DNA from 2 places in the Latilactobacillus parafuchuensis genome. Region 1 is predicted to be linked to the other one. Evidence: a T-box and tRNA genes for the amino acid it is inferred to sense, from the RefSeq annotation. Region 1 holds a T-box; the other holds one or more tRNA genes.

Region 1 (10,835 bases):
ACCTTAGTTGGCCATTTATATGTAACTGACTTATAAAAGTGTATTTTTATGTTCAATATTTTATCATGCTTCCTATTCCCGAAAAGAGTTACGTTCACTAAATAAAACATTATTATATTGATTTTCAACGCACAAAAAAAAGAACCGAGCGAATGCCCGATTCTTTTTGATTAACTTAAATTACTTTAAGTTAACTACAGCGCCAACTGCTTCTAACTTAGCTTTCATTTCTTCAGCATCGTCTTTAGAAACATCTTCTTTAAGAGCTGAAGGAGCGTTATCAACTAAGCCCTTAGCATCTTTCAAGCCTAAGCCTGTGATTTCACGAACGGCTTTGATAACTTTAACCTTTTCTTGGCCGATTTCTGATAATTCAACAGTAAAGCTGTCTTTTTCAGCTGCTGCGTCTGCACCAGCTGCTGCTGCTGCTACTGGAGCTGCTGCAGAAACACCGAATTCTTCTTCGATTGCTTTAACTAAGTCACTTAATTCTAAGATTGATGATTCTTTTAATTGATCAACAATTGCATTTACGTCTAATGCCATTTTTGTTTCCTCCATTTTTTGGGTAATTTTTGGTGTTACAAGACTGCAAAATTATGCAGCTGGTTCGTCTTTACTGTCAGCAACAGCTTTAACAGCATATGCGACATTGCGGACTGGTGCTTGTAATACAGAAAGTAACATTGATAATAAACCGTCGCGACTTGGCAATTTAGACAAGGCGTCGATTTCATCAAGAGTAGCTACTTTACCTTCGATCATGCCGCCTTTGATTTCAAGTGCTTCTGCACCTTTAGCAAATTCAGCAATAATCTTAGCTGGTGCAACAACATCTTCGTTAGAAAATGCAACTGCAGTAGGGCCAGAGAATGTTTCATCTAAACCTTCATAACCAGCTTTGTCAGCTGCACGACGCAAGTAAGTGTTTTTAACAACTTCCATTTGTACGCCAGCTTCACGCAATTGTTTACGTAATTCAGTCACTTGTTCTACTGTTAAACCACGGTAATCCATGACAACGATAGAAACAGCACTATTGAATTTTTCAAGAACTGCGTCAACAACTTGGGCTTTTTGTGCGATGATTGTTTCGCTCAATTGATTCACCTCCATTAGATTTTTAAAGCTTGTGGTCAAGAGTTTCTTAAATAAATAAAAAACTCCATGTCCACCAAGACATAGAGAGGGATTTCAACGTATCTTCCTCGGCAGGATATTAAGCCTTGCGGCACCTGAGTCTTCGGTAGCATAAATAACCAAATACAAATATACCATTGATTATCGCCAACGTCAACCACTATCAATGATTAAATCCCCGATATTTTATCATTATACTAATATCACATTCTGCTTATTTTATTTTTCTGAAAAGACAGTATAATATTAAGTAGAATCATGAAAATAAATCAAGAGGTGTTTCAATTTGAAAAATATCTTAGTCATTAACGCTGGTAGCTCATCTTTAAAGTGGCAACTTTTCCAGCACACTAACTTAACCATGATTGCCAGTGGCGTCATGGAACGGATGCAGACACCCGAAGCGCGTTTTACATTCAAGTATCAAGGTCAAAAAGAACAAACGAAAATCGCTAATCTTTCTTATGAGGACGGGGTCAACCGCTTGTTAGCAACACTCCAAGCCAACGCTATTATCCAAAGTCCTAGCGATATCATCGCTGTTGGTCACCGCGTAGTCGCGGGCGCGACGACCTTCGAGGCGCCAACGCTAATCACCCCAGAAAACTTGTCCACGCTAAAGGCGTTGGGTAAATACGCCCCACTCCACAACCCAGTTCAAGTCGACTGCATCGAAACCTTAATGCACGTCTTACCGGATCAAACTCCGCAAATTGCGGTCTTTGATAGCCAATTCTATCTCGACATGCCCGCAGCAACGAGTTATTACGGTTTACCTTATGAAGACAGTCAAAAATACCAAATCCGTAAATACGGTGAACACGGTATTAGTCATGAATACATTCTCCACGAAACAGCGCGTTTCCTCCAAAAAGAGGTCGCAGATTTGAAATTGATTACGTTGCATTTAGGTGGTGGCTCTTCCATTACTGCTAGTCAAAATGGGCATCCAGTGGACACTTCGATGGGTTTTACCCCACTTGAAGGCTTACCAATGGGCACGCGCGCTGGTTCATTAGACGCGGCGATTGTGCCCTTCTTGATGACCGAACGCCATCAAAGCGCTGAAGAAATTATCAATCGACTCAATACGCAATCTGGGATTCTAGGCGTCTCTGGTATCTCCGCCGATATGCGCGATATCCAAGCCGCCGTCACCACCAATCCGCGCGCTAAGCTCGCTTATGAGATGTTCATCACGTCAGCCGCTAAATTCATCGGTAGTTATTACGTTGAGATGGGTGGCACCGACGTCATCACCTTCACAGCCGGTATCGGCGAAAACGACGCCGTCACGCGCGCTGATATCTGTGCCAAGTTAGCCGTTTTAGGCGTTCAGCTTGACGAGGACCGCAATCTGAACGGCCACGGTCCACGCGTCATCAGTACCGATGATTCAGCGATTCAAGTCCTGATGTTGCCGACTAATGAAGAATTAGCGATTGCTAAACACGTTAAAGCTAAACTGTAATCCAACTCGTTTCGTTTTTAAATCTCCACACAAAAAAAGCACCCACCTAAGTGGATGCTTTTTTAATTGATTGCTAATTAGAAACTAGCAATATCAACTTTAACACCAGGGCCAAATGTTGAGCTTACTGATAAGCTTGTAATATATTGACCTTTAGCTGATGCAGGACGTGCTTTAACAATCACGTCTTGCATTGTTTTAAAGTTTTCTACTAATTTAGCAGCATCAAATGATACTTTACCGATTGGTGCGTGAACGATACCGGCTTTATCAACACGGTATGCCACTTGTCCAGCTTTAATGTCGTTAACAGCTTTCGTAACGTCCATTGTAACTGTACCAGTCTTAGGGTTAGGCATTAAGCCTTTAGGTCCTAGGACACGGCCTAAACGACCAACTTGAGCCATCATAGGTGGTGTTGCAACTGCAACATCAAAATCTAACCAGCCGCCTTGGATTTTTTCAACTAAATCTTCTGCGCCAACGATTTCAGCACCAGCAGCTTCAGCTTGTTTTGCTTGTTCGCCTTGAGCGAAAACAATCACGCGTTGTGTCTTACCTGTACCATTTGGTAGTACGACAGCACCACGAATTTGTTGATCAGCTTGTTTAGGATCAACGTTTAAACGATATGCAACTTCGATAGATGCATCAAATTTTGCAAAATCAGCTTTCTTTACTAAATCAACTGCTTCTTCAACAGTATATGTCTTAGTAGCGTCAACTAATTTTACAGCTTCTAAATAATTTTTACCTTTTTTAGCCATTAGGGTTTTCCTCCTTGCAATTGTGGTGAACGGTTTTTGACCTCCCACTTGATTTTTCAACTTTCATTGAAAATCCGACTGAAAGTGTCAAAGTATGGTTTTTTAATTAGCCTTCAACAGTGAAGCCCATACTTCTAGCAGTACCTTCAACCATGCGCATAGCAGCTGGAACATCTGCAGCGTTTAGGTCTTGCATTTTAGTTTCAGCGATTTCTTGCACTTGAGCTTTAGTTACCGTAGCAACCTTCTTAGTGTTTGGTTCGCCAGAACCTTTTTCAACACCTGCAGCTTTTTTCAATAAAACTGCAGCTGGTGGAGTTTTCGTTACAAAGTCAAATGAACGATCCTCGTATACAGAGATAACAACTGGGATTAATAACCCAACTTGATCAGCTGTCCGAGCATTAAAGTCCTTTGTAAAGCCCATAATATTGATACCGGCTTGACCCAATGCTGGACCTACTGGTGGTGCTGGAGTTGCTTTACCTGCAGGAATTTGAAGTTTAACGATGTTTGTTATTTTTTTAGCCACGAAACATACCTCCTTAAGTCCGTGATGTGGTTAAGATGGCCCTTATATTTGGCCTCCCACTAATGTATGAAAACATACTAGAACACTATACCAAGCCATCACTCAAAAAGCAAGCTTTATTCGTGATGACGGGTCCATAAAAAATCGCAAATGGCTTGATCGACTAATCGATTCTCGTGCAACATACTGTGCGCACCCCCCGGCCCTCGGACTAACATTTCTTGGTAGGCTGCCACCCGATCTTTCAGTAGGCTGCGGAGCGCAAAACTACTATCGACCGCGACGGAACCGTCATGCCGATTAGTCCCTAATAATTCACCCGCGATATTCAAAATCGCTAAATCAGTTGGAAACTGGGTCACCCGTTGCGCTAAATACTGATAGTTCTTCGTTTTACGAATGGGTCCTCGTTGGGTTAACTCACTCCAAAAAATACGTTCCGTATCGGGCCCAATCGACGGATCGTTGACCGGGGCTGCCATCAAAATGACCTGCTGGACGGGGATGACTTGAGGGACTAACAGATAACGCAAAACCGTAATCGCGCCCATCGAATGACCGACTAAATTAACGGCTTCAACATCGTAATCCGCTTGTAAGGTGGCCACAATCTGTTGTAACCAACCGACTTGAACTTGGACGTCAGCGTGATTATTAGCAAACAAGACCTGAATCGTCGGGTTGACCGCACTTAAGCGTGACAGACCGCTAAAGGTTAATTCCCCACGTTTCGACACTTTGACGACCAATGTCTTTTTGGCCAGCCCCACTTTTTGAAGCCGGCCTAATAAATGACCGAACGAATAACGATTGCCCCGATAACCATGAATAAATAGCGTCGGGATTGTCGTGTATTGCGCTAATTTAGGCTGCCACCAATGTTGCACATGGCCGACTCGGTGGTAATCCCACCCCGTGATTAAGACGCCTAGCCCCACTAGACTCCCTAATGAAATTAAAATACCGATGATAGATTGCCACATATGAGCACACTCTCGATTCAAAAAATAGTAGCTGTGCCATCACACGGTTATCAATTGCGGACCAGGTCTGAAAAATAACCTATCCCGAATTGAGGATAGGCTATTTTTTTAATTTGGCGAAAATTGATGCGTGACGTCACGCGTTATAGAAAAGCAACCATCCTATTATCAAAAGATGGGCACATCTATGTTTTAGACTAATTCGTCAACTTGATCGTAATCGAGTTCAGTGGCTGTTTCGCGACCGAACATATCGATATTGACCTTTAATTTCATCTTTTCATCATCAACTTCAGTGATTTTACCGACTAAACCGGAGAAAGCACCTTCGATAATTTTAACGGAATCATCAACTTTGAATTCAACATCCAAATGACGCGTGCTCATCCCTAATTGACGTAAAATTTGGGTAATTTCTTCGTCTAATAATGGGGCTGGTTTACTACCGGCACCGTGTGAACCAACGAACCCAGTGACACCAGGTGTATTCCGCACAACGAACCAAGCTTCATCTGACATGACCATTTCGACTAACACGTAACCGGGGAAAGTCTTCTTCATATCAACTTTGTCTTTACCGTTCTTGATTTCATGTTCTTCTTCTTCAGGAACCACAACACGAAAGACGTTATTTTCCATGCCCATTGATTGCGCACGTGATTCTAGATTTTGTTTCACTTTATTTTCGTAACCTGAATAGGTATGTAGGACATACCAGCTTTTTTCGATTGATTCAACCATGTTTGTTCTCCTTTTAAATACCAAAATAAAAAAACTTCGACCACGCGAAGTTTTTTTGCTTGCCATCAGTATAGCAAATCCAGCTTAAATTAGCTAGTTTTAAAAAATAAATAATTGTAATAGTTCCAAAATAACCAAGTCAATCACGCCAAAGAAAATAGCGTATAAAACTGACGTCATGATGACGGTTGATGAATCTTTACGTGTCTGTTTGGCGTCTGGCCAAGCGACGATTTTCATTTCTGCTACAACGCTTTTAATGAACTTAATCATGCTGAATCCTCCTGCTAGCGAGTTTCTTTATGTTGCGTATATTGTCCACAATGTTTACAAAATTTATTTAACTCTAGACGTTCTGTCCGGTTCTTATTTTCAGCAACGTAATAATTACGTGAACCACAAACCGTACAGCCTAAGGCGACTTTCTTAACACCCATGACTAAAAGCCCCTCTCTTTTTGATGTTTATCCCGTTTACTTTATCATTCATTTTGATGACTGTCAATCTGGATCATTTTGATAATACTGTTTTAATTTCGTCCGACAGCGCGATTGGCCCCGCTCCAATTGGACTAAAGTACAATCGAATTGTTGACAGGCCTGATCGATATCCAGTGTCCCGCTCAGTACCCGGAAACTCATCAGTTCAAACGGTGATAACCGTTCAAGGTAGGCCATCAACATAGCTTGAGACTGATAATATGCGACTGAATTTTCGCCAACCGCCCGTTTTTCTGGGCACTGAGCACACAATAAAGCTTGATGATCAATCCGGCGTTTTTGGGCCAGTTCTTTACGTAGTAAATTATCAATATGGTGTTGAAATCGCAATTTATAAAAACCACCAAAGCTTTTACCGCAGTGGCAATCGTAACATTGACACGTCTCAAAGCATACCAGTCGAGCTTCTTGAAGCCAGTCTTCATGTTCGAAAAGCCGGATGTAATATGGTGCATACGTATGGTAGACCATCGGTAAATAAGTTTTAAATAAAATTTCTAAAGCATCTGAATCTCGATTTATAACCGCCGTAATCAATTCTGCATCGCGCTCTGTTGGTTTCGTCATTGGAAACACCCCTTTGCGCAACAACCACATCTTCATTCTAACAAGCACCCGCTACTTTAGTAAGCGAACGCCTGTTTAATCAAGCTTTTTGGCACTTAACTGATCGCGCATCTTCGCTAATGCCGATAATTGTTGGTCCGACCATGGTCGATTAATCTGCATCTCACGATCATGATAATGTTTGGCATCATGATTAATCTCAGTCTTAGCCCGTTCAATCTCACGTTTGAAATCGGGCGATGACACGCGGAGCGCCCCACGTGAAAAGATAGTCCACTGTTCGGCTTGATCACTCGACACCACGGTCACTTGGGTAATTGGCGACATCAATTTTGCCGCCAAAATTTCAATATAACTATCCGCCGTCTGTTCTTCTTGCGTAAAGACGACTTCCAAATTATATTGTTCATAACTTTGTTTAATGCCAGGCACATACATTGCATCAAACACTAAAATAATCTCAATCTCGCGATATTTGCGGTATTCCGCTAGCGTATGCAACAAGCTATCACGCGCATCGGCAAACCGATCACTCTGTTTCAGTTTATTGAGTTCCGGCCAATTGCCGATGATGTTATAGCCATCCGCAATTAGAATTTGGCGTTTCATACTTTAGGGGCCAAGGGTTGGCGGCTGTTATAGGCTTGATACATCAAAACACCCGCAGCCACACTCGCGTTTAAACTTTGAACGTGACCCACCATCGGAATCGTCAACGTTTGATCGACTTCTTTTTTGATAATCGGTGATAAACCTTTACCTTCATTACCAATGATTAATCCGATTGGACCGGTCGCATCCCATTGACGGTAATCGGCACCAGCCATGTCTGTTCCGAAAATCCACAAACCACGTTCTTTTAATTTCTTAATTTCTTGCGTTAAGTTCGTGACCCGTGCCACTGGTACGTGTTCAATCGCGCCCGTTGAGGTCTTAGCGACCGTTGACGTTAAGCCAACTGCTCGGTGTTTCGGAATAATAATCCCGTGCACGCCCACTGCATCGGCTGTTCGCATAATTGAACCTAAGTTATGCGGATCTTCTAAATTATCTAGGATTAAGATAAAAGGCGGTTCGTCTTTCGCCGCTGCTTTGGCAAAAATATCATCGATTGTGGCGTATTCAAACGGTGCGATTGCAAGAATTATCCCTTGATGATTTTGGCGGTCGCTCAATAAGTCCAATTTGTTCTTCGGCACATTTTGAATGACTAACCGTTTTTCTTTGGCGAGTTTCAAAACATCGTGCACAAAATCAGCTTTCAAGCCGTCTTGTAGGAAAATCTTGTTGACCTTAGTGGCCGCATCCGGTGCTTTTAACGTTTCGATTGAAGCGTGTTTGCCAATGACGAAATCCGTTTGTTCTTCTATATTTTCAGCTTCAACTGGTTTTAGTGCCCGTTTTTCCGGCATAGGCCGGCGTTTAGGCTTCCCACCATTATTCTTCTGACTGCGTTGACTATTAAAGTCATTGTCGCGTTTTTTAGGGTACGGTTTATTAGTTTTCATGCGTCCTCCCGTCGTCGACTTGTTGAATGCACCATTGTGCTAATTCTGCGACGCGTGCTTGTTGTCCTGTTAAATAGAGATAACCAAAAACGGCTTCAAAGCCGGTTGAGGTCCGGTACGTGGTGACACTGGTGTTTTTTGCCTTCGTATAACTCTTAGCATTACGCCCGCGTTTAAAAATATTGACTTCATCTTCCGTTAAGAAATGATCGTCCATCATTAAACCAATCAGTGCGGCTTGCGCCTTGGCTGACACGTAATGCGTCGCGACTTGTTGCAAACGGGTTGGTTTGGTTAACCCTTGTTCTAATAAATGGGCACGGACGTAGACTTCATAGGCTGAATCACCCATGTAAGCCAACGCAATCCCGTTTAATTGTAAAGCATCTTTCATGCGCGTCTCCATCTCATTCCTTGTGGCGTATCTTCTAACATAATCCCTTGCGCCTTTAATTGATCCCGAATCGCATCACTCTTGGCAAAATCCTTAGCCGCCCGCGCTGCTTGTCGTTCGGCAATCAATTGTTCGACCTCGGCGTCCAATAATTGGTCGGCCTTAAACGCCACACCAAAAATCAATAATAACCGTTCTAAGCGTTGTGTTAAATCGGTCAACGTGGCCGTTTGAACCACTTCGTCTTCTAAATATTGATTACTCAATTTCGCTAAATCATACAACACGGTCAACCCGTTTTGGACGTTAAAATCATCATCCATCGCCGTCACAAAGGCGTCTTCCAACCCGGCCGCTTGTTGTACGATTGTTTCATTCGAACCAGGTTGCGCCGTTTTTTGACGAAAATCAAGATTATTGAGCGTCGTCTTTAACCGATCGAGATTAATCTGAGCTTCCGCTAATAACGTTTGACTGTAACGAATTGGCCGGCGATATTGAGTACTACTCATCAAGAAACGGAGTGCTTGTGGATCCACTTCTTGAATTAAATCATGGACCGTTACGAAATTACCGAGTGATTTACTCATCTTCTGATCATCATCACCAACCGTTACAAACCCATTGTGCAACCAATAATTGACAAACTTCTGACCAGTTTGGGCTTCACTTTGCGCAATTTCATTTTCATGATGTGGGAATTCCAGATCCTGACCACCGCCGTGAATATCGATAGTTTGACCGAGATACTTCGTCGACATCACGGAACATTCGATATGCCAACCCGGCCGACCTTTGCCCCATGGTGAATCCCACGCAATGGCCGTGCCCGTTTCAGCTTTCCACAACGCAAAATCAATCGGATCTTCTTTGCGTAACGTTTCTTCAGTCGCCGTGTGTTCACTAGCGCCTTGTTCGAGTTGATCTAAATCTTGACCCGCCAATTGACCATAGTGAGCAAACTTGCGCGCCCGGTAATAAACATCCCCATCAACTGCGTAAGCATAACCTTTAGCAATTAACCCTTCAATAAAAACAATAATCTCGGGAATATTTTCAGTCGCCCGCGGATTAGTCGTCGCCGGTTCAATATTAAGCGCCTTGGTATCGGCCTTGAACGCATTAATGTAACGTTCAGCTAATTCTGGAACTGTCACGCCATCACGATCAGCCGCTTTAATCATCTTATCGTCAACGTCGGTAAAATTCGACACGTAATTGACTTGGTAGCCACGGTATTCGAGATAGCGGCGAATCGTATCAAACGCAATCGCACTGCGCGCATTACCAATGTGGATATAGTTATACACCGTTGGTCCACAAACGTACATACTGACCTGATTCGCTTCAATCGGTTTAAAAGCTTCTTTTTGGCGCGTCAATGTATTGTAAACAGTTAACATAGCAATCTTCCTTTCCCTTAATCCAAATAAAAAGCGCCCTTTGTTAATTAACAAAAGACGCCGCTTGAGCGTGGTTCCACTTTTCTTTGCAAAAATGCCTCAACCAGATAACGGTGTCCCGACCAAAACTACTGTCTTCATCTTGGCATTTCTGAGATGCATTTCAATTCGCCTCATTACTTCTTCACAGCACCCAGAAGCTCTCTTTGAATTCGGCTAAATTTACTTCTTCTCGTCATTAATTTTACGTACAATAGATTGACTCAATAATACCGATTATTCATGAATCTGTAAAGCTATCTGCTGAACTATTTTTCTTTAATCCCTTTTTGTTGATGTGCTGGTTTAGCAAAAATCATCCGACCAGCTGCCGTTTGTAACGCACTCGTCACGATCACGTCTAACGGTTTATTGACATAGTGTTGACCATCTTCAACGACAATCATCGTGCCATCGTCTAAGTAGGCCACCCCTTGTTGCCGTTCGGTCCCAGTCTTAACGACCGTCACCTTCATCGCTTCACCCGGTAAGACAGCCGGTTTCAACGTGTTGGCCAATTGATTAATGTTCAACACCGGCACGTTTTGAAATTCGCAAACTTTATTTAAATTGTAATCGTTAGTCACAACAATCCCATCTAATAACTTGGCCAGTTTCACCAATTTACTATCGACTTCGGTCAAATCTTCGAAATCGCCATCGTACATTTCAACAGATAACGTTTGATCTTTTTGGATTTCATTTAAAATATCTAAGCCCCGCCGACCACGTGCTCGTTTCAGGTTATCGGCAGAATCTGAAATCAATTGTAATTCGTGTAAGACGAAGT
Region 2 (10,835 bases), 150 kb from region 1:
AGTAAGCTTTGATCCGGAGATTTCCGAATGGGGGAACCCAATACCTTTAGTCGGGTATTATCATTAAGTGAATACATAGCTTAATGAAGGTAGACGCGGGGAACTGAAACATCTAAGTACCTGCAGGAAGAGAAAGAAAAATCGATTCCCTAAGTAGCGGCGAGCGAACGGGGAAAAGCCCAAACCAAGAAGCTTGCTTCTTGGGGTTGTAGGACAGAACATTGGAGTTACCAAGTTAAGTTGTAATCGAATCAGCTGGGAAGCTGAGTCAAAGAGTGTGATAACCACGTAGATTAAACAACTTAACCTCCGTTCTGGATCCTGAGTACGGCGGAACACGTGAAATTCCGTCGGAATCCGGGAGGACCATCTCCCAAGGCTAAATACTCCCTAGTGACCGATAGTGAACAAGTACCGTGAGGGAAAGGTGAAAAGCACCCCGGAAGGGGAGTGAAATAGATCCTGAAACCGTGTGCCTACAATTAGTCAAAGCTCGTTAATGAGTGATGGCGTGCCTTTTGTAGAATGAACCGGCGAGTTACGTTTATATGCGAGGTTAAAGTGAAAAGCTGGAGCCGTAGCGAAAGCGAGTCTGAAATGGGCGAGTGAGTATATAGATGTAGACCCGAAACCAAGTGACCTACCCATGTCCAGGTTGAAGGTGTGGTAAAACACACTGGAGGACCGAACCCACGTCAGTTGAAAATGGCGGGGATGAGGTGTGGGTAGCGGTGAAATTCCAAACGAACTTGGAGATAGCTGGTTCTCTCCGAAATAGCTTTAGGGCTAGCCTCGGAATATTGGATCATGGAGGTAGAGCACTGTTTGGACTAGGGGCCCGTCTTGGGTTACTGAATTCAGATAAACTCCGAATACCATTGATTTAGTTCCGGGAGTCAGACTGCGAGTGATAAGATCCGTAGTCGAAAGGGAAACAGCCCAGATCACCAGTTAAGGTCCCAAAATTTATGTTAAGTGGAAAAGGATGTGGCGGTGCACAGACAACTAGGATGTTGGCTCAGAAGCAGCCACCATTTAAAGAGTGCGTAATAGCTCACTAGTCGAGTGCCGCTGCGCCGAAAATGTACCGGGGCTAAACATAATACCGAAACTGTGGGTGGACACGTAAGTGTCCGCGGTAGGAGAGCGTTCTAAGGGCAATGAAGCTAGATCGTAAGGACTAGTGGAGCGCTTAGAAGTGAGAATGCCGGCATGAGTAGCGAAAGATCAGTGAGAATCTGATCCACCGTATGACTAAGGTTTCCTGGGGAAGGCTCGTCCTCCCAGGGTTAGTCGGGACCTAAGGCGAGGCCGAGAGGCGTAGTCGATGGCCAACAGGTTGATATTCCTGTACTAGTTTATTTTGTTTGAACGATGGAGGGACGCAGGAAGCTAAGGAAAGCACACGACTGGAAATGTGTGTCCAAGCAACGAGTCTTGAGTTGAGTGAAATGCTTGATTCTTTAAGGACAAGTTGTGATGGGGAGCGAAATTAAGTAGCGAAGTTCCTGATGTTACACTGCCGAGAAAAGCTTCTAGTGAGAAATAAACTACCCGTACCGTAAACCGACACAGGTGGTCGAGGAGAATATCCTAAGGTGAGCGAGTGAACTCTCGTTAAGGAACTCGGCAAAATGACCCCGTAACTTCGGGAGAAGGGGTGCTGACCGTCAGGTCAGCCGCAGTGAATAGGCCCAAACAACTGTTTATCAAAAACACAGGTCTCTGCAAAATCGTAAGATGACGTATAGGGGCTGACGCCTGCCCGGTGCTGGAAGGTTAAGAGGATGAGTTAGCGCAAGCGAAGCCCAGAATTGAAGCCCCAGTAAACGGCGGCCGTAACTATAACGGTCCTAAGGTAGCGAAATTCCTTGTCGGGTAAGTTCCGACCCGCACGAAAGGCGTAATGATTTGGGCACTGTCTCAACGAGAGACTCGGTGAAATTATAATACCCGTGAAGATGCGGGTTACCCGCGACAGGACGGAAAGACCCCATGGAGCTTTACTGTAGCTTGATATTGAGTGTTTGTATAGTTTGTACAGGATAGGTAGGAGCCGTAGAGATCGGAACGCTAGTTTCGATGGAGGCGTTGGTGGGATACTACCCCAACTGTATGACCACTCTAACCCGCGTCACTTAGCGTGACGGGAGACAGTGTCAGGTGGGCAGTTTGACTGGGGCGGTCGCCTCCTAAAGTGTAACGGAGGCGCTCAAAGGTTCTCTCAGAATGGTTGGAAATCATTCGTAGAGTGTAAAGGTATAAGAGAGCTTGACTGTGAGATTGACAAATCGAGCAGGGACGAAAGTCGGACTTAGTGATCCGGTGGTTCCGTATGGAAGGGCCATCGCTCAACGGATAAAAGCTACCCTGGGGATAACAGGCTTATCTCCCCCAAGAGTCCACATCGACGGGGAGGTTTGGCACCTCGATGTCGGCTCATCGCATCCTGGGGCTGTAGTCGGTCCCAAGGGTTGGGCTGTTCGCCCATTAAAGCGGTACGCGAGCTGGGTTCAGAACGTCGTGAGACAGTTCGGTCCCTATCCGTCGCGGGCGCAGGAAATTTGAGAGGAGCTGTCCTTAGTACGAGAGGACCGGGATGGACATACCTCTGGTGTACCAGTTGTTCCGCCAGGAGCATCGCTGGGTAGCTATGTATGGAAGGGATAAACGCTGAAAGCATCTAAGTGTGAAGCCCCCCTCGAGATGAGATTTCCCATTCCTTTATGGAAGTAAGACCCCTGAAAGATGATCAGGTAGATAGGCTAGGAGTGGAAGTACAGCGATGTATGGAGCGGACTAGTACTAATCGGTCGAGGACTTAACCAAAGGTGCAATGTTTTAGGCTTTTGAGATGATATTACTTATTATGCAGTTTTGAGAGAACGAAGTTCTTCTCAGTGCGAATAGCACAAATAGTGTGGTGGCGATAGCAAGAAGGATACACCTGTTCCCATGTCGAACACAGAAGTTAAGCTTCTTAGCGCCGATAGTAGTTGGTGGGAAACTACCTGCGAGGATAGGACGTTGCCACGCTATATTTGATGGAGGTTTAGCTCAGCTGGGAGAGCATCTGCCTTACAAGCAGAGGGTCACAGGTTCGAGCCCTGTAACCTCCATTGAGTCGTTAGCTCAGTTGGTAGAGCATCTGACTTTTAATCAGAGGGTCGACAGTTCGAGCCTGTCACGACTCATCGGCCAAAGTTACACGCCAAGAAAATGCGGGTGTGGCGGAATTGGCAGACGCGCTAGATTTAGGTTCTAGTGTCTATATAGACGTGGGGGTTCAAGTCCCTTCACCCGCATACAATTGAATAGTTTTTTTAATGAAAGCAATTTTTTTTGCCGACTTAGCTCAGTTGGTAGAGCATCTGATTTGTAATCAGAGGGTCGGGCGTTCGAATCGTCTAGTCGGCATTAAGATGCGGAAGTAGTTCAGTGGTAGAACATCACCTTGCCATGGTGGGGGTCGCGAGTTCGAATCTCGTCTTCCGCTTTCATTATGATATCGCCGGGGTGGCGGAACTGGCAGACGCACAGGACTTAAAATCCTGCGGTAGGTGACTACCGTACCGGTTCGATTCCGGTCCTCGGCATCATAATGAAAAATGCACCCATAGCGCAACTGGATAGAGTGTCTGACTACGAATCAGAAGGTTGTAGGTTCGACTCCTACTGGGTGCATAGAACGGGAAATAGCTCAGCTTGGTAGAGCACCTGGTTTGGGACCAGGGGGTCGCAGGTTCGAATCCTGTTTTCCCGATTGCAACAATATATATTTTTTGGCGGTGTAGCTCAGCTGGCTAGAGCGTCCGGTTCATACCCGGGAGGTCGGGGGTTCGATCCCCTTCGCCGCTATTGTTTTAAAGTGCTTGGACCTTTAGCTCAGTTGGTTAGAGCAGACGGCTCATAACCGTCCGGTCGTAGGTTCGAGTCCTACAAGGTCCATCATCACATTTGGTGAGATTTTGTAGTTGTATTATCTTATATATATTATCGCGGGATGGAGCAGTCTGGTAGCTCGTCGGGCTCATAACCCGAAGGTCGTAGGTTCAAACCCTACTCCCGCAATTTGGTCGCATGGTCTAGCTGGTTAGGACGCCTGCCTGTCACGCAGGAGATCACGGGTTCGAGTCCCGTTGTGACCGTTTAAATGGCTCAGTAGCTCAGTTGGTAGAGCAATGGATTGAAGCTCCATGTGTCGGCAGTTCGATTCTGTCCTGCGCCATATCATCATGAATATGCGGGTGTAGTTTAGTGGTAAAACCACAGCCTTCCAAGCTGTTGTCGCGAGTCCGATTCTCGTCACCCGCTTTTCATGGGCCTATAGCTCAGCTGGTTAGAGCGCACGCCTGATAAGCGTGAGGTCGATGGTTCGAGTCCATTTAGGCCCATTATCTAAATATTGGAGAAGTACTCAAGTGGCTGAAGAGGCGCCCCTGCTAAGGGTGTAGGTCGGGAAACTGGCGCGAGGGTTCAAATCCCTCCTTCTCCGTTTTGTATGGCCCGTTGGTCAAGTGGTTAAGACACCGCCCTTTCACGGCGGTATCATGGGTTCAAATCCCGTACGGGTCATTGTAACAGGTATTACTTTTTTATAGCTTATGGAGAATTACCCAAGTCTGGCTGAAGGGAACGGTCTTGAAAACCGTCAGGTGGGTCAAACCACGCGAGAGTTCGAATCTCTCATTCTCCTTTATATTATCGCGGGATGGAGCAGTCTGGTAGCTCGTCGGGCTCATAACCCGAAGGTCGTAGGTTCAAACCCTACTCCCGCAATTTGGTCGCATGGTCTAGCTGGTTAGGACGCCTGCCTGTCACGCAGGAGATCACGGGTTCGAGTCCCGTTGTGACCGTTTAAATGGCTCAGTAGCTCAGTTGGTAGAGCAATGGATTGAAGCTCCATGTGTCGGCAGTTCGATTCTGTCCTGCGCCATTTATGGAGGAGTAGCGAAGAGGCTAAACGCGGCGGACTGTAAATCCGCTCCTTCGGGTTCGGTGGTTCGAATCCACTCTCCTCCATTTTTTATAGGGATATAGTTTAAAGGTAGAACTACGGTCTCCAAAACCGTCAGTGTGGGTTCAATTCCTACTATCCCTGTTTATATGATATCTTGCATGAATATGCAGAATATGGTATAATATTACATGTTATGGCGGTATTGGTGAAGTGGTTAACACATCGGTTTGTGGATCCGACACACATGGGTTCGATTCCCATATACCGCCCTTTCATTGGGCTATGGCCAAGCGGTAAGGCAACAGGTTTTGATCCTGTCATGCGCTGGTTCGAATCCAGCTAGCCCAATTTTTTAATTTAGAACAGGATTTGTTCTTGTATGGCGGTATAGCCAAGTGGTAAGGCAGAGGTCTGCAAAACCTTCATCACCGGTTCAAATCCGGTTACCGCCTTTGCGTTTAGGCGCTAACTAAATGTTCATCAATATGCCGGTGTGGCGGAATTGGCAGACGCGCGGGATTCAAAATCCCGTTTCCTCACGGAAGTATCGGTTCGACCCCGATCACCGGTATTAATTATTATAACGGTAACTCAGTAATCATAAAGATTACTGAGTTTTTTTGTGGTTTCTAACTAAAATTGAATATATATACATAATATAATGGCATCATGGGCTATAATGACTTTAATGTGCAAAAACATTCAAGAATAAGTATAACAAATTTGGGTTTCCGTGTTAGAATAGTGCTTATACACGAACAATCTTTTTGGTCGGATGATAAGGAGTGGTATCGATGAAGAAAAAAATGAGTTCTTGCACAACGGTATTAGTCGGGAAAAAGGCATCATATGATGGTTCAACGATGATTGCGCGTAATGAGGATGGCTACGGGCGACCTAATCCGCAGAAGTTTGTGGTAGTTCAACCTGAGGCACAACCGGCAGTCTTTCGGTCAGAAGCGAGTGGTGTTGAGGTTCCTTTACCAACTTCATCATTACGATGTACATTAACACCGGACGTTGATCCAGCCTATGGCATCTGGGGTGGTTCTGGGATTAACAGCCAAAATGTCGCCATGACAGCTTGTGAGACGATTACGACTAATCCGGAAATTCTGGCAATTGATCCGTTTGTAGATGAGGGGATTGGCGAAGCTGACTTTTTAAGCATTACATTACCATATTGTCAGACTGCGCGCGAAGGGGTTAGTCGGTTAGGACAGCTATTAGAGACTTATGGGACCTATGAACCGAATGGGATTGCCTTTGCCGATCACGACGAGGTGTGGTATCTTGAAACGATTGGGGGCCATCATTGGGCCGCGATTCGGATTCCTGATGATGCGTATGTGATTGCACCGAATCGTTTTAACATTGATTACTTTGATTTTGAATCAGGGGATACGTTATTTGCTGCCGATTTACCCGCGATGATTGATCAGTTCCATTTGAATCCAGACAGCGACCAAGTTAATCTACGTCATATTTTTGGGAGTGCAACTGAAAAAGATTGTGCCTATAATAATCCGCGGGCATGGTACATCCAACAACACTTCAGTCTTAACCCTAGTGGACAGCCGACAGATCAGGATTTGCCATTTATCTGTCAGCCGAATAAGCAATTAACGATTGCCGACGTTAAATGGATGTTAAGTGCTCATTATCAAAACACGCCGTTTGATCCGTACGGTCAGGGGACGCCAGAAGAACAGCACCGTTACCGGCCAATTGGGTTGAATCGGAATGAAGAAGTCCATATTTTGCAGATTCGAAACGATGTGCCGGCTGAATTAGCGGGTATTCATTGGTTGGCGTATGGACCGAATCCGTTTAATGGCTTGGTACCATTTTATGCGGCGGTTGATCAGACGCCAACGGTTTATCGGCAAACGACAGTTGATTTTGATCCGAATAATATTTATTGGCTAAGCCGGTTAGTCGCCGTGTTAGGGGATACTAACTATAATCATTATCGGGAATTAACGACTAACTTTGAAGCTGATTTATTGGCACAATGTCGCCAACAACAAATTAATTTTGAACAAAAGCAGGTTCTTGCTTCCGCTGACTTAGCCCTTTATAATGAAACAGTAGCACAATTAGCTTTTAAGTTGACCAATCAATTATTAGGACAGATGGTGGCTTTGGGGCGTTAAATACTGGAGACTAGTATGCAACCACGTTTTCTAAACACCTATCGCATGAGTATCCTGGCGATATTAACAGCATTATTATTGATTCAAGGTTTCGTCCCGATGGTCGGGAATTTAACGTTGATTCCGGGGCTGCCGGCCATTACGACGATTCATTTAACGGTCATTATCGGTGCGATTATCCTGGGACCACGAGATGGTGCGATTTTAGGTACAATTTGGGGAATCACCTCACTAATTCGGGCCTATGTGATGCCGACCGATCCGTTAGCAATTCTGATTTTTCGTAATCCAATCATTGCGATTTTACCGCGGTTATTGGTCGGACTGATTGCGGGCAGCTTAGCGGTCAAATTACCTAAGGCGCCGACTAAAAAGACGCTTACCATGAGTCTGATCGCCATCATCAGTACGATGGTCAATACCGTCTTAGTAATTGGTTTGACGTGGTTGTTCTATCAACACCAAGCAGCCGGATTGTACCACACATCGGCCAATCAGTTAATCTGGGTGATGTTATCAGCCTTTACGATCAATGCGACGTTGGAAATTATCGCTGCGGCGATTCTAGTGCCCGCCATCGCAACCCCGTTATTAAGATTCAAACGAACGACTTCAAAATAAAAACTAGCCTAAGGCGGACAATTGTCTGCCTTTAGGCTAGTTTTTTTAGTGGGTTGAATCGAGGCGGTAGTCCCGCGCGATTTGAATGAAACTGTCTAATAAAGCTTGTTGGGTTTCAGAGAAACGCTGGCTTTTCCGGTAGGCCAATGAGATGTAGAAGGTTGGCTGTGGTTCATCAGTTAAATCGAGGCTAACGAGGTCATCGGCGGTGGTGACCCCGGTTTCGGTTAGAAAGCCAATCCCAGCACCCGCATGGACCATACTTTTAAGAATACTGGCATCAGACGTTCGATAAACGACCTTGGGGTGAATCCGATTGACTTTGGAAAGGGCTTTGAAGACGTGTGGATGGACAAAACCTTCAGCGAGCATGATGAATTGTTGATCCTTGAGTTCGGCAAATCCGATTTGTCGGCGGTCAGCCAACGGTGAATTCGGACTGACGATAATCTTAAAGCGGTGTTGTTCGATAATGTCCGCTTGAATGGTATCCGTACTAAGTGGGCTCGCCGATCCAAGTAAAGCCGCATCAATCCGACCGGCTTCCAAATCCGCCAATAATTCTGAAGAACCGGCTTCAATCGTTTCGAATTGATTAATAACCCCCGTTTGAACGAGTTTGGGGGCTAATTTTGAGAAATAGTATGTGCCAATAATCGGGGGTAAGCCGAATTTAAGTTTAGTCGCCGCAATTCGAGCCATATCTTTATCAGTTAAGGCGATTTCCTTGAGGATCGTTTGGGCGTGTCGATAGAGCTGTTCACCACTGGGTGTGATGATAATCCCTTGGTGTGATTGATCGCGGACAATCAGCTCAGTCTCAAATTCCGCCTCAAGTCGTTTAATGGCATAAGTAATCGTTGGTTGACTCACCGAAAAATGATTAGCGACCGCTGTAAAATTTTTTAAATTAATTAATTGCGTAAAATAGTCTAAATCTTTAATTTTCATGAAAAGCTCCTAGTATCATTGACTTTTAACCGGTCATATAAATCTATTTTATCATAGATCGAGGTTTTGACTATCAAATATGGGCTGCTCTATACTAAGCAATATTAACAAAGACAAAGGGGATTTTTGATATGAAGGAAACCGCACAACAAATTTTAAATGACCCATTTTTAAACAAAGGCACGGCTTTTACTAAGGCAGAACGCGCCCAATTTGGTTTAACGGGGATGTTACCACCCCACGTTCAAACATTGGCTGATCAAGTTAAACAAGCTTACGCCCAATATCAAACTAAAATGACTATGTTAGAACAACGCATTTTCCTGATGACTTTATTTAACGAAAATCGGATTTTATTCTACAAACTATTCAGTCAACACGTTGCTGAATTCATGCCAGTCGTTTACGATCCAACGATTGCCGATACAATTGAAAACTACAGTGCGTTATACGTGAACCCACAAAATGCGGCTTTCTTATCCATCGACGACCCAGATTCAATGAAGACGACTTTAACGAACGCTGCTGATGGGCGTGAAATTAAGTTAATCGTTGTGACGGATGGTGAAGGAATCTTGGGCATTGGCGACTGGGGGACACAAGGTGTGGATATCTCAGTTGGAAAGTTGATGGTTTATACGGCCGCTGCAGGGATTGATCCTAGCCAAGTTTTACCCGTTGTTTTAGACGCTGGGACCAACCGCGATAGTTTACTGAATGATGACCTTTATTTAGGTAATCGTCATGAACGGGTTCGTGGGGATCGTTATTATGCTTTCGTAGATCAATTCGTCCAAACTGCTGAAGCATTATTCCCTAATCTGTATTTACATTTTGAAGATTTTGGTCGGAGCAATGCGGCTAACCTCTTAAACAAATATAAGGATCAAATCGTGACTTTCAACGATGACATTCAAGGGACTGGGATTATCACATTAGCCGGGATTATGGGTGCGCTAAATATTTCAGGGGCTAAGATGACCAATCAAGTTTATATGAGTTTTGGTGCTGGGACCGCTGGTGCCGGGATTACACATCGGATTTTTGAAGAAATGCAACAAGCTGGTTTGTCAGAAGCCGAAGCACGTAGCCGTTTTTACATGGTTGATAAACAAGGGTTGTTGTTTGATGACGATCCAGAATTAACACCTGAACAAAAACCATTTGCCCGTAAACGCAGTGAATTCGCGAATGCTGCTGAATTAACGACATTAGAAGCGGCTGTTAAAGCGATCCACCCAACTATTTTAGTGGGGACTTCAACGCAACCAGGGGCTTTCACTGAAAACATTGTCAAAGAAATGGCCGCCCATACTGAACGGCCAATTATCTTCCCATTGTCTAATCCCACTAAGTTAGCTGAAGCGACTGCGGAAGATTTGATTAAATGGACTGACGGTCAAGCACTAGTAGCGACTGGGATTCCGGCTGCACCAGTTGACTATCAAGGTGTCACATATGAAATTGGTCAAGCGAACAACGCGTTAGTTTACCCCGGTTTAGGTTTAGGCACGATCGCATCAACCGCGAAAGTTTTAAATGATGAAATGATTAGTGCCGCTGCCCATTCATTGGGTGGGATTGTAGATCCAACTGAAGCAGGGGCTGCTGTCTTGCCACCAGTGACTAAACTAGATATTTTCTCACAAACGGTTGCGAACGCTGTTGCCGAAAGTGCAATGGCACAAGGCATCAACAAAGAACCAATTGCGGATATTAAACAAGCCGTTGCTGATTTAAAATGGGTACCAGAATACAAAACGGTTCAGTAAATTTGGGCATAAATAATCAATAGGAGTGTGAAAGAGTTGGACGCATTTTTAACATCTTTATCAAGCGTGATCGAAATTGTGGTCGTGATCGCATTGGGGTTCTGGTTACGGAGTTCGAAGAAATTTGATGACAATTTTAAGGGTAGCATTTCATTTTTAATTATGAACGTCGCGTTACCGTTATCGATTTTCGTTTCGGTTTTGGATAACTTAACCCGTGAAAAATTAGTCGGTTTATCCGGCGGTTTAATCTATGTCTTAATCAGTTTTGCTTTAGGTTACTTAGTCGCATGGCTTTTAACCAAAATCTTCCGGATTCGTCCGGGCCGGCGGGGAACGTTTATCAATATGTTTGTTAATGCCAATACAATCTTT

What was found. A T-box is a leader RNA that pairs with one kind of tRNA and senses whether it is charged. The one in region 1 lies ahead of cysS (cysteine--tRNA ligase), so its partner is inferred to be a tRNA-Cys.
Region 2: it has a tRNA-Cys gene. The T-box ahead of cysS (cysteine--tRNA ligase) is inferred to sense a tRNA for this amino acid. The anticodon was not compared.

The regions. Positions count from the first base shown of each region.
Region 1 covers NZ_CM143875.1:496,741-507,575, forward strand. Annotated here, with positions in the region: gene rplL (50S ribosomal protein L7/L12) at 181-546, opposite strand; gene rplJ (50S ribosomal protein L10) at 598-1,101, opposite strand; ribosomal protein L10 leader region at 1,148-1,265, opposite strand; gene ACVPPQ_RS02785 (acetate/propionate family kinase) at 1,427-2,611, shown strand; gene rplA (50S ribosomal protein L1) at 2,689-3,378, opposite strand; gene rplK (50S ribosomal protein L11) at 3,485-3,910, opposite strand; gene ACVPPQ_RS02800 (alpha/beta fold hydrolase) at 4,027-4,893, opposite strand; gene nusG (transcription termination/antitermination protein NusG) at 5,086-5,634, opposite strand; gene secE (preprotein translocase subunit SecE) at 5,734-5,904, opposite strand; gene rpmG (50S ribosomal protein L33) at 5,922-6,071, opposite strand; gene ACVPPQ_RS02820 (sigma-70 family RNA polymerase sigma factor) at 6,135-6,701, opposite strand; gene ACVPPQ_RS02825 (NYN domain-containing protein) at 6,777-7,310, opposite strand; gene rlmB (23S rRNA (guanosine(2251)-2'-O)-methyltransferase RlmB) at 7,307-8,113, opposite strand; gene ACVPPQ_RS02835 (Mini-ribonuclease 3) at 8,199-8,603, opposite strand; gene cysS (cysteine--tRNA ligase) at 8,600-10,006, opposite strand; T-box leader at 10,057-10,254, opposite strand; gene ACVPPQ_RS02845 (PIN domain-containing protein) at 10,315-10,835, opposite strand, start outside.
Region 2 covers NZ_CM143875.1:350,748-361,582, reverse strand. Annotated here, with positions in the region: rRNA gene ACVPPQ_RS02100 (23S ribosomal RNA) at 1-2,829, shown strand, start outside; rRNA gene rrf (5S ribosomal RNA) at 2,920-3,036, shown strand; tRNA gene ACVPPQ_RS02090 (tRNA-Val) at 3,047-3,119, shown strand; tRNA gene ACVPPQ_RS02085 (tRNA-Lys) at 3,122-3,194, shown strand; tRNA gene ACVPPQ_RS02080 (tRNA-Leu) at 3,222-3,305, shown strand; tRNA gene ACVPPQ_RS02075 (tRNA-Thr) at 3,345-3,417, shown strand; tRNA gene ACVPPQ_RS02070 (tRNA-Gly) at 3,425-3,496, shown strand; tRNA gene ACVPPQ_RS02065 (tRNA-Leu) at 3,511-3,596, shown strand; tRNA gene ACVPPQ_RS02060 (tRNA-Arg) at 3,611-3,684, shown strand; tRNA gene ACVPPQ_RS02055 (tRNA-Pro) at 3,690-3,763, shown strand; tRNA gene ACVPPQ_RS02050 (tRNA-Met) at 3,785-3,858, shown strand; tRNA gene ACVPPQ_RS02045 (tRNA-Ile) at 3,875-3,948, shown strand; tRNA gene ACVPPQ_RS02040 (tRNA-Met) at 3,998-4,071, shown strand; tRNA gene ACVPPQ_RS02035 (tRNA-Asp) at 4,075-4,148, shown strand; tRNA gene ACVPPQ_RS02030 (tRNA-Phe) at 4,156-4,228, shown strand; tRNA gene ACVPPQ_RS02025 (tRNA-Gly) at 4,244-4,314, shown strand; tRNA gene ACVPPQ_RS02020 (tRNA-Ile) at 4,321-4,394, shown strand; tRNA gene ACVPPQ_RS02015 (tRNA-Ser) at 4,408-4,495, shown strand; tRNA gene ACVPPQ_RS02010 (tRNA-Glu) at 4,504-4,575, shown strand; tRNA gene ACVPPQ_RS02005 (tRNA-Ser) at 4,607-4,696, shown strand; tRNA gene ACVPPQ_RS02000 (tRNA-Met) at 4,706-4,779, shown strand; tRNA gene ACVPPQ_RS01995 (tRNA-Asp) at 4,783-4,856, shown strand; tRNA gene ACVPPQ_RS01990 (tRNA-Phe) at 4,864-4,936, shown strand; tRNA gene ACVPPQ_RS01985 (tRNA-Tyr) at 4,942-5,022, shown strand; tRNA gene ACVPPQ_RS01980 (tRNA-Trp) at 5,031-5,101, shown strand; tRNA gene ACVPPQ_RS01975 (tRNA-His) at 5,157-5,229, shown strand; tRNA gene ACVPPQ_RS01970 (tRNA-Gln) at 5,237-5,308, shown strand; tRNA gene ACVPPQ_RS01965 (tRNA-Cys) at 5,342-5,412, shown strand; tRNA gene ACVPPQ_RS01960 (tRNA-Leu) at 5,448-5,531, shown strand; gene ACVPPQ_RS01955 (C69 family dipeptidase) at 5,755-7,116, shown strand; gene ACVPPQ_RS01950 (ECF transporter S component) at 7,132-7,737, shown strand; gene ACVPPQ_RS01945 (LysR family transcriptional regulator) at 7,783-8,688, opposite strand; gene ACVPPQ_RS01940 (malolactic enzyme) at 8,820-10,460, shown strand; gene ACVPPQ_RS01935 (AEC family transporter) at 10,497-10,835, shown strand, end outside.